2 regions of the Pseudoalteromonas sp. SG43-7 genome follow, and region 2 is predicted to be linked to the other one. Evidence: riboswitches for the same ligand, from Rfam matches in the RefSeq annotation. Region 2 holds a riboswitch; the other holds the start of a gene.
What was found. A riboswitch is a leader RNA that binds a small molecule or an ion and turns the genes downstream of it on or off. The one in region 2 is predicted to bind lysine.
Positions count from the first base shown of each region.

Region 1 (5,866 bases), on a different contig from region 2:
GTTATTTGGTGCACAAATTGAGCTGCTTTTATCAAGCGGGATCACACATTTGGCATAACCGGCGGTGTTTAATAATGCCAGCTTACTGAGGCCGTATAGGTTTTTCATTATTCGTCCTCTCCAATATAGGTTTCTTCGTTTACTTCCATTAAGGCATCAATATAACGGTAGATAGGTGCTTGCAGCATAAAGCCGCCTTCTACTTCACGGGCAAGGCCAAGTCGAATCATGCGTAAGTACACGTCTTTACGTAGGTCTGATCCTGAAAAAATTTCGAGTTGATCAAATAAGTGCTTGTTCATTTGCACTAAAGTTTGCATCAGTTCTAAATCATTCACTTCATCAAATAAGGCACGCATTGGGTCTTTACCTGAGTTTGCATAGTGCTCAATTAAGATATAAATGGTTAAGGCAATCGCGCGGGAAATTTTCCCCATATTGGGTGTACTTTCATCACTGGCAAAGTAATAAAAACCACGGCTGTCATGTTGTAAATCGTGGCCAAGGGCGCTGAATAATGCGCGGTAATGATCAATTTGTTGATCAAGCTCTTGCCACATTACGGTGTCTTGTTCGCTAATGTGATAGCCGGTGACTAATTTTTTATTAATTGCTTGTAGATGACTAAGTTCATCTAAATTTATCTGTGTCATAACGGTTACTCATCCACTGTTGGTGTTTGCTGAGGGTCAACAGGCTTAGAATTAAAAGGGAAAAGAGAAAAATGTTGCCCGGCAATTTTCACGCGCATTTTCTCATCACTTTGATTGATTTCAATATCGGTGTCACTTACCAGCTTTTGATATAAAAACAGCATTTCGTCGGCTTCAAGGTCGGGGTAGCTTTGCTCTAAAAAGGTCAATAATGGTTGTGGCTTTTTACGTTTAGCATTGAAGCGTTTTTTAAAGTTTGCTTTAACATTATTGTAATCTGGAATATTGGGCGTAACAAAAGCAGGTACATCTTGTTGATCAGGAAGTTCGTATTCACTGTGTTCAAACTCAACAAGTGCAGCCATATAAGCGACCATATGGCGCTGTTGCCCCAATGAGAATCGCTGCGTGTCAGAGACAAAATGTGGTTGTACGGCGCTGAGCATATTATCAACGCCATTTTTACGTACTAAACCAAGTACTTTAGCTGCTTGACGAGTGATCATATTATTACGGCGCAACTCTTCACGCAGTGGCATTAGCATATCGGCACTTTTACGCAGGCTTTCGCGACCAACTAAATGCATTTCTAAAATTCGGGTACGTAATCGTTCAAGCATGCGTTTATCTTGATAAGCTTTACCGCTGCGTTCAATATATTCGATTTGCGTGCTGATTTGTGTTTCGATGGTATTAAAACAAGCATGAAAATCGCCACGAATATCAACCATTTCAAGCATTGGTTCAATGTATTCATCAAACGCTTCAATCACCGCTTGATAACGCTTTTGTAATGATTGCACCGCATTATTAGCTTTTGCTTGTTCTACAATATTTAAAATGGCATTTTCGTTGTGGGCAAATAGTTTCATTATTTTACGCACCCGATCATCCATAATGCGGCTAAAACGGCGCATCTCGTCGTAGTCTTCAATACTACCGGCATTGTCTAAACGGTTACCCAAACGGGCTAAATCTTCAACCAGCACGCTAATTTCTTGCGCCAAGCCTAAATGTTCTTCCTGCAATAAAAAAGTGGCAAAATCTGCAATTGCACGGTTAATTTCAAGTTGTGACGATTTAGCCAAGGGAATAATAATATCTTGGTTTAAAAGGCGGTTGGTTTCTTTGTAAATGCGCTCATTTGACCACGTAGGTTGTTTTTGTTTGATCGCATTTTGCACGTCTTTTAGGCTGAAATCAGCCATTTTAAAACGTTTAAATAGCAGCTCTAACATTCCCCAGTGCTCTGTTAGGGTATTTAGCAACTTTTTAGCTGGGATCATAAAACTCCAAAAATCCTAATTTATCTTGTAAAGCCGGCTTGTTAGGCCTCAGCGATTAGTCGTAGAAAAGCAAATTGACAATAGTTTTACACATTCTTTGGTGCTAGACTGCGCGCCGTGTCGTCCTGCGGCTCATAACATACAATTTTTACATTTTTATAAAGGTTGTTCAAACACCATGGTAACTGCAATTATCCTAACCCTGATAACGCTAGCATTCGTGCTCATCGTTATAGAGGATATTATCCATGTAAACAAGGCCAAAACCACGCTTTTCTTTGGTACTTTATGCTGGATTATCTTATTTATCTCGCCGCTTCACGGGCAAAGCCCCGAAAACGTACAACATCAACTTGACCACAATATTTTAGAGATTGCCACACTCTGGTTGTTTTTAATGGCTGCAATGACCTTTGTAGCCTATTTGAACTCCAAAGGTTTTATCCAAAATATTGTGCATAAGATAATGCCCAGTGCTATTAGCGAACGCAAACTGATGTTTTTGATTGGCGGGTTCTCCTTCTTATTTTCGTCGATTTCAGACAATATCACAGCCACATTAATTTCCCTTGCGGTGGTGATGTCGTTAAAACTCGATCCGAAAAAGCTAATTAAATACGCTACGCTTATCATCTTTAGTGTGAACTCGGGCGGAGTGTCGTTAATTACCGGTGATGTTACTACCTTGATGATTTTCCTTGATGACAAAGTTACCATTGGTCACTTGCTATTGTTGGTTGTGCCTGCGTTATTTAGCGTGGCGCTATTGGCCATTATGCTGTCATTTGGGCTCAACGGCCAAGTTGAGTTTACCAAACAAGAGGACCGTCGCATTGAGAAAACAGATATCACTATTGCAGTGATTTTCTTATCAACGATTGTCGGGACATTAACGTTAAGCGTGCTTTATCATGTGCCGCCTTTGTTAACTTTCTTATTTGGTTTGTCGTTGATGTTTTTAGTAGCGCAATTTTTAATGCGCAAAAAAGATGTGAATAAAAAAATCATCGATTATATTCGCGAAATAGAATACGACACCTTGCTGTTCTTCGTTGGCGTATTATTACTTGTAGGCGCCCTGAAAGAAGTCGGTATGCTCAGTAAGTTCACTCACCTTTACGAGTTAATGCCAGCACAATACGCTAATTATTTAATGGGTATATTATCAGCTGCGGTTGACAACGTACCACTAACGGCTGCGTTACTTAAAGCTGAAATAGTGATGAGTCCACAACAATGGTTGTCGTTTACGTATGCAACTGGGGTGGGGGGGTCCATGCTTATTATTGGCTCGGCTGCCGGTATTATCGCTATGAGTAAAGTAAAAGCGCTTACCTTTATGAGTTATTTACGTATGTCGGTGTATTTATTAATCGCTTATACAATTGGTTATATGGGATCGTATTTAGCTGGTAGCTTTATTTAATTGCTTTTATTATTTAAAACAACTTGACAGCTAGACGTCTAAACGATAACTTTCAAAGCCCGCTTAATAGCGGGTTTTGTTATTTAATTGCTAATAATTTAAGTAATTAATCTAACATTCAGAAGAGGTGCGGTACTTAGGTACTTAATGTTAGGCGACGTATGCCTGTAATCATTAAGGAGGGAAGTACTCGCCGAGGAAAGCAACTGGACGTCACAGTGGTTTTTCGGTTTATGGGGCTGAATCCTCAAAACTGTCACCAATTAGGTGGAGAGCTTCTGGCAGTGGACTTTTCTTATCGAGCACCCCCTTGCCAAGTTCTTCTTGTTTTATCGTGGTATGAATGCCACAAAAGGAGACGACATGAATACCCAATTAGCTGCAACTAACTTGCAACAGTCAGCACAAAATCAAAAATCAGACTACGTAGTCGCAAAGTTCGGTGGCACCAGTGTGGCTAACTTTGAAGCGATGAGCCGTTGCAGTGAAATTATTGTAGCCGATAACAACGTACGAGTAGTGGCCGTCAGTGCCAGCGCAGGAGTGACTAATCACCTTGTGACCTTATGTAAAAAAGATTTATCAGCAGATGAGCGCAATGAGAACATTGCTGGCGTTATTGCTATTCAAGAAGCTATTTTAAATGAGCTGTCATTGGATGCTGATTTAGCTCATGGCTTTGATGAAACCATTAAAGCTTTTAAGTCACTTGCCAGTGAGCCACTAAAATCAAAGCAACAACATGATGAGTTATTGAGCTTTGGTGAGCGTTTATCATCCTATTTATTTACTCAGGTACTGCGTTTAAATGGCTTAAATGCGGTGCGTTTTGATGTGCGACAGGTATTAAAAACCGACAGCCAGTTTTCTAAAGCAACCCCAGATGTAGCTGCAACAGCAATGGCCGCAAAAGAGCATTTAATTCCGTTATTAGCTGAACAGGTTATTGTAACTCAAGGCTTTATAGGCAGCGACGCGCATGGTCAAACTACCACACTTGGTCGTGGTGGTTCAGATTACAGTGCGGCATTACTGGCCGAAGCTATAAACGCTAAAAGCGTGCACATTTGGACTGATGTCGTGGGCATTTTTAGCACCGATCCGCGCTTATGTGCTAAGGCTACGCCGATTGTGCGTTTAAGTTTTGATGAAGCGGCCGAAATGGCTACCTTTGGGGCGAAAGTATTACATCCGGCAACTATCTTACCTGCGAGCCGCAGCCATATTAGTGTGTTTGTTGGTTCTAGCCGTGAGCCTGAACGTGGTGGTACCTGGATCGAACGTGAGAAATCACAAATCCCCGGAATTCGTGCTGTCACGCAGCGTAAAAATCAAATATTGTTAACCTTAAAAAGCCCCGAAATGCTTTTGGCTAGTGGTTTTTTAGCTCACGTGTTTACAATTTTAAGTGAGTTTAATATCTCGGTTGATTTGGTAACTACCTCAGAGATAAGTGTTGCAATTACTTTAGATAATGCGCCAAATGCCTCGCGTCCTGAGCTTGATCAAGAATGCCTTGATAAGTTAGCGGAGTTTTGCCACGTGTCGGTTGAGAACAATTTAACCTTAGTGGCATTAATTGGTTCACAAATTCAATTACGTCAGCAAGAAATTAACTTAATGAATGTATTAAGCGATTTTAATATTCGCTTAATTTGTCATGGCGCAAGTAAACATAACCTGTGCTTTTTAGTGGAGCACAGCGAGTCAGACTTTGTTGTGCAAGCGATCCACAGCCGTTTATTAGAAGTTCAAAACGCCGCGTAATTGGGCGGTAGAATTTACCACAGAGCACTGCCAGTCAGTGCTCTTGTCACTTACCACACTGATATCAAACTCATTATATTGACAACTCAGCGCTGTTAAATTTGCTCGCTCAAGTTCAGTAAATACATTGGGGCTGAGTAATTTTGCAATTGGTTGGCTGGTGGCTTTGGCAAGTGCTTCTTTTAAGGTCCATATTCTAAAAAATCGTTCTGCACTTTGCTGATCTTGCGTTATTAAATTTACCTCATCAAGATGATAAAAATGCTTAGCGAGCTTTGCAAATGGGCGCTTCAGGTTTATTTTTTCAATATCAAAACCAAATTCAATTCGTTCTACATTTAATGCAGCACCCACAAAACCATTAGAGTGGGATAAACAACTACGCAATACTGTGTCACGGTCAGTTATATGTAGCAGTAATTTACTGCTTTGCTGGTCAAATTCAGAGCTAATATGGTTATTTGCTAGCTCACGAAATTGTGGCATCGTTCGTTTTACCAAATACTTAAGCAGTAGCCGAGTGGCTAAATATTCTTGCTTGGCTTTGTAACTTTTTCTACGGGTGATAACCGTCAGTTCAAATGGGCTTAATAGTGCGTTTAAATCGAATTCATCGACATTTAACAGCTGGGCGTCAAATAATAAAATAGTATTCGCATTGAACGGCTGCACGCTGTGTTTGGTGATAACGAGTTGCTGTTGAAAAAATAACGCAGGCATAAAATCCACAATTA
Region 1 covers NZ_JACJEY010000062.1:4,183-10,048, reverse strand. The annotation lists gene H5200_RS19955 (ATPase) at 1-108, opposite strand, end outside; gene H5200_RS19950 (condensin complex protein MksE) at 108-653, opposite strand; gene H5200_RS19945 (hypothetical protein) at 659-1,939, opposite strand; gene nhaD (sodium:proton antiporter NhaD) at 2,118-3,365, shown strand; lysine riboswitch at 3,480-3,651, shown strand; gene lysC (lysine-sensitive aspartokinase 3) at 3,729-5,132, shown strand; gene H5200_RS19930 (4'-phosphopantetheinyl transferase superfamily protein) at 5,109-5,852, opposite strand.
Region 1: linked by a shared signal. The riboswitch ahead of lysC (lysine-sensitive aspartokinase 3) and the one ahead of dapA (4-hydroxy-tetrahydrodipicolinate synthase) in region 2 are both predicted to bind lysine.

Region 2 (5,866 bases):
AGTGACAGCCCCTAATAAATGTGCTCGCCCATCACCTAAACGCGGTGAAAAATGTCCAAATTGATGCCCTGAGTAACCTAATGCCACAGCAGCAACATCGCTGTTATTAAGATTACCAGAAAAAATTACCGCACGTTCTGATGTGACAACCTCAATATTAAGCTGCCTAGCTAACGTATCGTTCCACAGCAGTAAGTTTGGAGCAATAACAGCACTTGGCTGATCAGCCACAGCAAAATCATCAGCAATCTGGGTGTAACGAGCAACTAATTTCATAGTATTCCTTAAGCTTGGGTTGTTTGTATACCAACGCGATTATCGCCCACGCTGTATGCAACTAACAGACTGAGCTCTTGTAGGCTTAATCCGCTTTGTTGCTGCAATTCATTAAAAAAATGTTGAGCGTTGGCAAGTGACTTTTTAGTTTGTAAACCGCCATCAATTATTTTATGAGCACGGAGATAACTTTCTACATCACGCGATAATAAAAAAGTGTCTTTCCCTAAGGTTCGCAATGCATAAGGGCCGGTGTTACCACCTAAACGCGCCCCATGCTTTTTTAAATACCCCCACAAACCAATAATATCGTCGCTCGGCCAATCTGCAATAAACTGACTAAAACTGCCATGTTCACTTGCCACTTCATGGATCATATACGCATTTTCTGGGATCGTTTGCACTTTTTTAAAGTTACGAACGATTCGCTCATCGGTGGCTTTTTGCTCAAGCATATCTGGCGGCATCATTAATAATTTAGCCACACTAAAATCCCAAAATACTTCCCGAAAACCTGGCCATTTATTGTTGATCACTGACCAATAAAAACCACTTTGAAAAATTTTGCGGGTAAACTCTTCAAGCCATGCATCATCAGGTAAAGCAGTTAATTGCTTTGCATTTTGAGGGGCAACAAGTAAGTGCTGTAACATTACTTCGCTACCTTTTCGCTGTGCCGCTCGTTGATATATATCTTGAAATTTTTCCATTACTCACTACCACTACTTGTTATTACGCTTACTGTAACGCTATTTACGTTGTAAAAAAATGTCAGGAGCACATTGCAGCTAAAAATAAACTTAAAAATATCCAGCCTTGACACCTAGACGGCTAAAATGCTTTAATCTTTTGCATTACCCCTATTAAAGGTGTGAGTTTTAAACGATAAAACTTGCACCATGGGCTAGAAGAGGTGCGTTATTCAGGTAACGTATGTGAGGAGCACACACTCCAGTGATCATACGTGAGGGGAATTAACGCCGAGAAGTAACACTTTTTGTGAAGTTTTACTTCGGGCGACTGGGTTGAATCCCAGCGACTGTCACCAATAACAGCTTGGCTGTTAAAATATTTGGTGGAGAGCTTCTGGTCTTAGCGTAATAAGGCCATAGCGCCCTATTATATTAAGCCCATTCGCTCTTCGAATTATTAGTTCGAACGACGTTAATGTGGCTCCAATCATAAAAGCTTATTAACTCCTCGAATCACTTATAAGTTCGTGAGAGATGATCAATAACTTCAATTTAAATGACTACCCTTTGTGGACGGCACTCGTCACGCCATTTACTGACGCTGGTGAAGTCGACTATGCCACTCTTGATCAGTTAGTTGCACAGCAGCAAGTGGCTGACAATGGTATTTTATTACTTGGTAGCACCGGCGAAGGCCTCGCACTAACACTCAAAGAGCAACAAGCGATTGTTGAACACGTGTGCCAATTAACGCCAACAGTACCGCTGATGGTTGCAGTAGGCGGTATAAATCTAAAGCAACAACTTGCCTGGGTTGAATACTGTAATCAGTTACCCATTCATAGCTATTTACTGGGCACTCCCCTATACGCTAAGCCCGGCGTGGTAGGCCAAACACATTGGTTTGAAAGCTTACTTAATACCAGTAAACATCCTTGCATGCTTTATAACGTACCAGGGCGCAGTGCTGTTGATATTCCATCGGCCGTAATTAGCAACTTGAAAGACCATAAAAACTTGTGGGCACTCAAAGAAGCCAGTGGCGACATTGCTAAATTTGAAGGTTTTAGAAAAGTCGCACCTAATTTAGCTATTTTTAGCGGTGACGATGCACTGATGCCTTACTTTGCCCAGGCTGGCGCAAAAGGTTTAGTCTCTGTGGCTGCTAATGCATGGCCTGTGCAAACCCATGAGTTTGTAAAACGAAGTCTCAGCGGTCAACACCCCAATTTATTTGCCGACTGGTCACAAGCCATTCAAAGCTTGTTTGCTGTCGCAAACCCTATCCCCGTCAAAGTATTGATGCATTTACAAGGGCGAATTAACAGCCCGTACTTACGTCCACCTTTGACGCATCTTGAGTTAACGCAAACTGATTGTATTAACAACGCAAACAACACCATTTTATCTTGGCATTAAATACAGGTTTTTATAATGAGCTGGTTAGAACTACTAAATAATTTAGAATCGGGCGCTGTGCGCGCAGCAACACAAGACGACAACGGCCAATGGCATGCTAACGTTCTGGTAAAACAAGGTATTTTAGAAGCGTTTAAAAATGGCACTAATACCGAATTTCCAGGTGGCTTTGTTGATAAACACAATTTAGCACCACAAGGTTTTGCAGCCGATGCTGGAGTGCGTATGGTACCTGGTGGCTCAAGCGTTCGCCGTGGCGCACACGTTGCTAAGGGCACGATTATTATGCCACCAGCATATGTAAACATTGGTGCCTTTATCGACGAAGGCACTATGGTTGATAGCCACGCGTTAGTGGGGTCGTGTGCGCAAGTAGGTAAAAATGTACATTTAAGCGCTGCAGTACAACTAGGCGGTGTACTTGAACCTATTGGTGCAAGCCCGGTGGTGGTAGAAGACGATGCATTCATCGGTGCAGGTTGCGTGATTGTTGAAGGCGTAGTAGTGAAAAAAGGCGCGGTGCTCGCACCAGGTGTACGCTTATCAGCAACTATTCCAGTTTATGACTGTGTTAATGAGCGCCAGCTGGCTAAAGGCGAGCCTATTCCTGAATACGCGATTGTTATTCCAGGTTCTCGCCCAGCTTCTAATACTTGGGCCCGCGAGCAAGGATTAAGTATGTCGTGTGCATTAATTGTAAAATACCGTGATGAACAAAGTGATGCATCATTGCTGCTTGAAGAGGTTTTACGTTAATGAGCTTTTTGAGCACGCCAGTTAAAACCGCCATTGATGAGCTATCAACTACGCTTGATACACCCTTTTTTATTTACGACCTTGATACATTAAACGCACACTTAACGCGGTTAGTGACGCAAACTGAGGTAAAACTGTGGTATGCCGTAAAAGCTAACCCATTATCTAAAGTCATTCAAAGCTTAGATAACGCGGGTTTTAACTTTGATGTGGCAAGTAAGGGCGAACTTGAGCAAGTACTTGCTCAAGGTATTAACAGCGAGCGCGTGCTCAATACAGGGCCTGCCAAAAGCCCAAAACAAATTAAACACTTTATTGCGCGCGGCGTACGTACCTTTGTTGCCGAAAGCCTTAATCAAGTACGCTGGCTTAACGAGCAAGCAAGCTTACAAAACTGTCAGTTACAGGTATTACTGCGAGTGCAATTACGCTGGCCTGAAGGGGAAAAAAACCCACTTGGTGGCGATAGCCTTACTCCATTTGGTTTAGGTTGCGATGAATGGCAAGCGCTAAATACTAGCGACTACCCAGCGCTTAATTTTGACGGTCTGCATATTTTTCAGTGGGGCAACATGCTTAGCAGCGACAAACTCGCTGAACTTTGGTCACAAATGATTACGCCGTTAACAAAGCTTGCCAACGACTTAGGTATTCACTTAAAAGTACTCGACTTAGGCGGTGGTTTAGGTATTCCTTACACTCTTGATGCACCAACCTTAAGTTGGGATGCGCTCATTGATGCATTAGCTAACATTAAACATGCCGCAGGCGTACAAGAACTCTGGATGGAGCTTGGCCGTTATGCTGTGGGCGAATGCGGTCATTACGCAACGCCTGTCGTTGAGCGAAAACTTAACTATGCCCAACAACAAGTGATCTTAAGCGGCGGTATTAATCATTTATTGCGCCCTGCAGTCACCAGCCAAGATTTCCCAGCACGATTATTACGAGACTCAACTGCTGCATACCAAACTATGAGCTTATATGGGCCATTATGTACAGCACTTGATTGCTTAGGTGAACACCAATTACCTAGTGATTTAAATGAGCAAGACTGGTTGGTGTTTAGCCAATGTGGCGCGTACGGCTTTACCGAAAGTATGCCGTATTTTTTATGTCATGAGCTAGCAGCTGAATACACATTACAAAATGGCGAGCTTAACTGTATTCGCACAGCTGAAGATGCCAGCTACTACTTAAGGTAATTGAGATGAGTACGACTAAAGCTATAAGCCAAGAAAACATAGTAGTTGGTGAAGTTGCCAACGGCCTACCGCTCACAATTCCTGTCTATCGTTTAAAAGGCGATGGCACTGGGCCAAGTGTGTATGTACAAGCTAATATGCACGGTGCAGAAGTACAAGGCAATGCAGTTATTTACCAATTACTTGAGCAGCTTAAGCATCTTGAACTCAAAGGCGATATCACCCTGGTGCCTTACGCGAACCCAATTGGTTGCAATCAAAAATCGGGCGAATTCACCCTTGGTCGTTTTGATCCAATCACCGGCACCAACTGGAACCGCATGTATCACTGCAATAGTAAGCTCGCGAGCCAATTTGCTGAGCAATACAGTGATGCCGATGAGCAAACCTTAAAAAGTGCGTTTAAAGCCGCACTGATTGATGAAGTAGAGCAGCAACTAAGCGGTCCAGCTTATCGCCTAACTACAGGCAAACGCATTGCACTTAACTTGCAAAAATTGGCACACCAAGCTGATATCGTGCTCGACTTACACACAGGCCCCATTTCGAGTCAGCATTTATATTGCCCAGATTATGCCAAGGCCAGTGCCAACTACTTTAATATTCCTCATGTATTAATCATTCCTAATGATTTTGCAGGAGCAATGGATGAAGCAAGTTTTTGTCCATGGTGGCAACTAACCGAAGCATTAGCTCAACAAGGGCGTGAGTTTAAAGTGCAGGTTGAAGCTTTTACGGTCGAACTCGGCAGCCAAGAAAAAATCGATTTAACTGCGGCCCTTGATGATGCTAATAGTATTTTAAGTTACCTAAATCATAAGCAGGTATTCGTTGATGCCCCCTATCAGCCAAAAGTAATGAAGCGCTACGGCTGTGATTTAAATGATTATCTTGCTTACTATGCAGCTATGGGCGGCATGGTTGAGTATATAGCACCACTTGGCGGCCATATCAAAGCTGGCGAGCCGATTGCTAGAGTATTGCGAATGGAGCGCTACCTAGCAGATCAACCATTACAAACCCTAACACTTGATTGTGACGCCATCGCGATTTTGCATTTTGCTTCAGCAAGCGTAAACCAAGGCACCGAACTATATAAATTCTTTACTAACGTATTTGAGCTTTAATTTTTATATCAAGCTTAACCCTTCTCATTGCGTGAGAGCACGACTATCCAATTGGAAAAAGTGCATTGAACAAGCGGCTTCGGCCGCTTTTTCTTTGTATTTATGGGCAAAAAGCGCCACAATCAATTAAGTTCAGTAACAATTCACTGATATTCAGTTAAAGTAAATGCTGGATAAATGTATGGGATAGGTATCTTAGTCGTTTTATGATACTGAAATTAGCCTATTCTCATTTACGAAAAACACAATAGCTACTCTCTATTTGATTTTATCAAAGGAATAATAATGACTTGGCACTATGGGATCCTATTTACTGCACTATTATCAAGCTCTGCATTCGCACAATCAGAATCAACAGCAAAAACCAACGAGCAAGATGATGATGTCGAGC
Region 2 covers NZ_JACJEY010000012.1:105,964-111,829, reverse strand. The annotation lists gene H5200_RS07835 (YdiU family protein) at 1-276, opposite strand, end outside; gene H5200_RS07830 (DNA-3-methyladenine glycosylase I) at 285-986, opposite strand; lysine riboswitch at 1,177-1,370, shown strand; gene dapA (4-hydroxy-tetrahydrodipicolinate synthase) at 1,503-2,387, shown strand; gene H5200_RS07820 (2,3,4,5-tetrahydropyridine-2,6-dicarboxylate N-succinyltransferase) at 2,403-3,143, shown strand; gene H5200_RS07815 (PLP-dependent decarboxylase) at 3,143-4,348, shown strand; gene H5200_RS07810 (succinylglutamate desuccinylase/aspartoacylase family protein) at 4,354-5,475, shown strand; gene H5200_RS07805 (phospholipase A) at 5,761-5,866, shown strand, end outside.